One region of the Nesterenkonia halotolerans genome, then DNA from elsewhere that is predicted to be linked to it. Evidence: riboswitches for the same ligand, from Rfam matches in the RefSeq annotation. Region 1 holds a riboswitch; the other holds the start of a gene.
The links. Region 1 has a riboswitch for S-adenosylmethionine ahead of H4W26_RS07270 (acyl-CoA dehydrogenase family protein). Riboswitches for the same ligand answer to the same signal wherever they lie in the genome.
Positions count from the first base shown of each region.

Region 2: it holds a riboswitch for S-adenosylmethionine, as region 1 does, so the genes downstream of both, H4W26_RS06310 (O-acetylhomoserine aminocarboxypropyltransferase/cysteine synthase family protein) here and H4W26_RS07270 (acyl-CoA dehydrogenase family protein) in region 1, are expected to answer to the same signal.

Region 1 covers NZ_JADBEE010000001.1:1,587,369-1,589,564, forward strand. The annotation lists gene H4W26_RS07270 (acyl-CoA dehydrogenase family protein) at 1-918, opposite strand, end outside; SAM riboswitch class I at 924-1,010, opposite strand; SAM riboswitch class I at 1,194-1,280, shown strand; gene H4W26_RS07275 (flavin reductase family protein) at 1,289-1,819, shown strand; gene acs (acetate--CoA ligase) at 1,900-2,196, shown strand, end outside.
Region 2 covers NZ_JADBEE010000001.1:1,373,328-1,375,523, reverse strand. The annotation lists gene H4W26_RS06315 (hypothetical protein) at 1-399, opposite strand, end outside; SAM riboswitch class IV at 681-810, shown strand; gene H4W26_RS06310 (O-acetylhomoserine aminocarboxypropyltransferase/cysteine synthase family protein) at 944-2,196, shown strand, end outside.

The sequences.
Region 1 (2,196 bases):
CGGCCCGGCAGTGCGCGCGGCGAAAGCGGCATCAAGATAGGTGGCCGTGTGGAGCACCTGTGCCCTGGCCAGCGCCGCAGCCGCATCCACCTCACCGATCACCTGGAGCAGCTGGGGGTCCGTGCGGGGTGTGCGAGTGTTGGCGTGGGTATAGGTGCGGGGACGCTCGTGCAGCAGTGCGGCCGCGTCTCGCGCTGCGGCTTCGACGATCCCGGCCAGGACGATCAGCAGGATGTGCTGGTACAGGGCCGTCTGGTAGGGGAAGCGGTCCGTGAGTCCACGCAGCTCCGAGGTCTGCACCGCGGCATCGGAGAGCCGTGCGGTCCCTGAACCTGTAGTGCGCTGACCGAATCCATCCCAGTCATCCTCGATCTGGACACCGGGCTGGTCCCGACGAACCAGCACCGCAAGCTCATTGTCGTCGGCGTCCCGAGCTGTGACATCGAGCCAGTCCGCGAAGATCGCCCCGGTGGTGTAGTACTTCACTCCGTTGACCACCGGTCCTGTGGAAGTCTCGCTGACCAGCGTCCCTGAACGGTGAAATCCGCCCTTGCCAGGTTCGGTCCACGCATTGCCCACCAGCTCACCGGCGGCGAGACGCGCCAGCCAGCCCTGCACAGGCTCTTCCCCCGCCGGGCGCCAGAGCAGGTCCTCCTCCACCGCGAAGTGCCCGCGCAGCACCTGGGGAAGATTGCTGTCCTGCGCCGCGAGCTCCAGGAGCACCACACTGGTCTGCACCCAGTCCAGCCCGCTGCCCCCGGAGGACAACGGAAGTCGGAGCCGACCGATGCCGGCGTCGGCGAGGGTGCGCACCTGTTCACGGGCCAGTTCCCTATGGCGTTCACGATCCAGGGCAGAGAGCCCGGCGCGCTCCACAGCGTCTCGAAGCTCAGCAGAGACAGGCAGATGTATGTTCATACTTTCCTCCATCGATTCTGGCGGTAGCACCCGGCAATCCCGGGTTGCTGCGACGTCGACGGGCCAGATCCCTCAGTCGCTCTGGATGGTGATGGGCTCAAATATAGAGGACAAGCATGCTGTTTCGTCAAATGGTCATGACTTCACATGTCGTCGTGTGTTCATTCACGGACCTGAACACACTAGGTTGCCGGGAGGCTCCGGACGTCATACGGCGTCTCACAGTGCGAACAAATCTTGCTGCTCCACGGTGCGAGCCCGTAGCTTTGAACCTGTAGCCATCCCGAGCGGCTGAGAGATCTGGCTCAGAGACGCCGCAGCAACCCGGATATGCCGGGTGCTAACGCCAGGACCGATGGAGTTGATCAATATGTCTGTCCCTGCTCGTACTCTCGAAGATCCTGCAGCCGCATCTCGCGTGGACTCTTTTGCGCTGCGCCATGCCCTCGCTCAGTTCCCGCAAGGCGTGGTCGCGGTTGGCGCGGAGGTCGACGGCTCCCCCGAGGCGATCATCGCGTCCACCTTCACGGTGGGAGTCTCCCTGGAGCCGCCGTTGGTCACCCTCGCGGTGCAGCACGATTCCTCCACCTGGCCCAAACTCGAGCGCAGCGGCAGTGAGCTGGGTATCTCGGTGCTGGGCCGGGATCAGAACGGGCTCTGCCGGCAGATCGCCTCGAAGGACCGCGCGAACCGCTTCACCGGGGTGGAGTACCAGCTCCACGGTTCCGCCCTGCTGCTCGAAGGCGTGCCGATGTGGCTGCGCACCCGTATCTACGACCAGGTCAGGGCCGGTGACCACGACATCATCGTGCTGGAGATCCTGGATCTGGGATTCACCGAGGACGCCGCCGGTCTGGTCTTCCACCAGCACGAGTTCAAGACCCTGACCCCCCTGAGCTGACCCTGAAGGACCCCTCGTTGACCACCTCGCGCTCCCCTGCCCTGGACACAGCCGCGCCCTCTTCGACGGCGCAGCGCGCTGTGTTCCCCGCAGACCCGCTGGTCGCAGATGTCCACAGCTGGGCCGACCCGACTGACGAGGACCAGCGCCTGGCGTTCTGGTCCGAGGCCGCCACCCTGCTCGACTGGGCCACACCGTGGGAGAACACCCACACCTGGACTCCGCCCGACCCGACCACCAAGCGCGGCCCGAGGATCGGCTGGTACGAGGGTGGGACGCTCAACGCGGCCGTGAACTGCGTGGATCGCCACATCGCCGCCGGGCGCGGCGAGACGATCGCGCTGCACTTCGAGGGCGAGCCCGGTGACCGCGAGGAT
Region 2 (2,196 bases), 210 kb from region 1:
CCACTGCTGGACTTCGTCATCACACTGATCAGGAACTGCGTAGATGGTGGGTCCGGCCTCGCCGCCACCCACGGTGATCCCATCACCGTCGGAGAAGGCTTCGCCGCGGAAGGCGAATCCTGAGCCGCTGGACGTTTCATGGATCTCATGCGCGGGGAAGATTGCCAGCGTCAGTTGCTCCTCCGGCTCAGGGCCCTTGATGTAGAAGCATCCATCGAGCTCGGCGATCTGTCCTTCCAAGGCCATGTCGGGTCCGCCGGCTTCTTCCTCCACGACGTAGTTCGGAACACCGGCCGGCGTATCCGGGTCCTGCAGGTTGGTCGTGCATCCGAGCAGAGACCCGCCCAGCAGTGCTCCCATGACGGTGGTCGCGCCGAAGGTTCGCATCTGATGTCCCATCGCTTCACGCTCGCAGAAATTGCACCGCAAAGGCAGGAATGAAGGTCGGCCCTCCGGATGGACCTGCCATTGCGGGATGTCCTCATCGCGCTCAGCGGGTGCTCAATCGTTGGCAGCCACGCTGCTGATCTCGGGTCCTGTTGCCACGCCAGTGGCAGAAAATCGTAGAGCTCTTGCGTTGTCGTAGAGCTACAGCCCTACGACTTGCTAGAGCTCTACGATTTTTTCAACGGAGGGGGTGCACTTGCACCGGGGCGTTCCGCGATGCAGACTTATGCCTAGGTCAAGAGTGCCAGCGCAAAACCCCGGTTTGCTGGCCGGCAACCCTCCAGTTCGCGGTGGGGTGCCCCGGGTGACGACCTGGCTGCGGCAGCCACCGAGCATCGGTGGTCGACGCAGCAAGCGCGGGCCACACACCAGTGCGGGCCCTTAAACCCAGTCCTCAGGACGGGGCCGTACAGGATTCAACGCCGGAAGTTCTCTCCCCGGCAGCGACGTTCATGCGCGGCTCAGCCCCAAGGACCGCATTGAACGGAGCAGTCCCTTGAGCAACGACAACAGCACCTGGCAGTTTGAGACCCAGCAGATCCACGCCGGGGTTGCCCCCGATCCCGCCACCGGAGCACGGGCCCTGCCGATCCACCAGACCACATCCTTCGTCTTCCCCGACACCGCCGCGGCAGCACGTCGCTTCGGCCTCGAGGAGATCGCGCCGATCTACTCGCGCATCGGCAATCCCACGGTCCAGGCGATCGAGGACAAGATCGCCGCCCTCGAAGGCGGCGTCGGGGCTCTCGGCGTCGGCTCCGGTCAGGCCGCCACCTCGCTGGCGCTGCTGAACATCGCCGAGTCCGGCAGCCACATCGTCGCCTCACCCACCCTCTACGGCGGCACGCAGAACCTCTTCAAGCACACGCTGCCGAAGTTCGGCATCGAGGTCACCTTCGTGGAGGACCCCGATGACTTGGAGTCCTGGCGGGCCGCCACCCGGGAGAACACCGTCGCCTTCTTCGGTGAGGCTGTGGCCAACCCGCGCGGGGACGTGCTGGACATCGAGGGGGTGGCATCGGTCGCCCACGAGCATGGCGCGCCGCTGATCATCGACTCCACCCTGACCACCCCGTACCTGATCAAGCCGATCGACTTCGGCGCCGACGTCGTCGTGCATTCGGCCACCAAGTTCCTCGGCGGTCACGGCACTGCCATCGCCGGGGTGATCGTGGACTCCGGGCGCTTCGACTACTTCGCCCACCCGGAGCGCTTCCCCGGCTTCAGCACCCCGGATGAGAGCTACCACGGGCTGGTCTTCGGCCGGGATCTCGGGCCTGAGGGGATCTTCGGGGTCAACCTCTCCTTCATCCTCAAGGCCCGCGTGCAGCTGCTGCGCGACCTCGGTCCGGCGTTGTCTCCGCACAACGCCTTCGAGATCAACCTCGGCCTGGAGACCCTCTCGCTGCGCGTGGAGCGTCATGTCGCCAACGCTCAGAAAGTGGCCGAGTACCTGGAGGGCCACGAGGCAGTGAAGCGCGTCTACTACTCCGGGCTGCCGTCGAGCCCCTGCTACGAGCGGGCGCAGAAGTACCTGCCCCGAGGCACCGGTGCTGTGTTGGCCTTCGAGCTTGCCGGCGGACCCGGCGACGACGACGCCACGCAGGCCCGTGCGGGCCAGACGCTGGTGGACGCGCTGGAGCTGCATTCGTTGGTGGCCAACGTCGGTGATGTGCGCTCGCTGGCGATTCATCCCGCCTCCACCACGCACCGGCAGCTGAGCCCCGCTGAGCAGCATGCTGCAGGGGT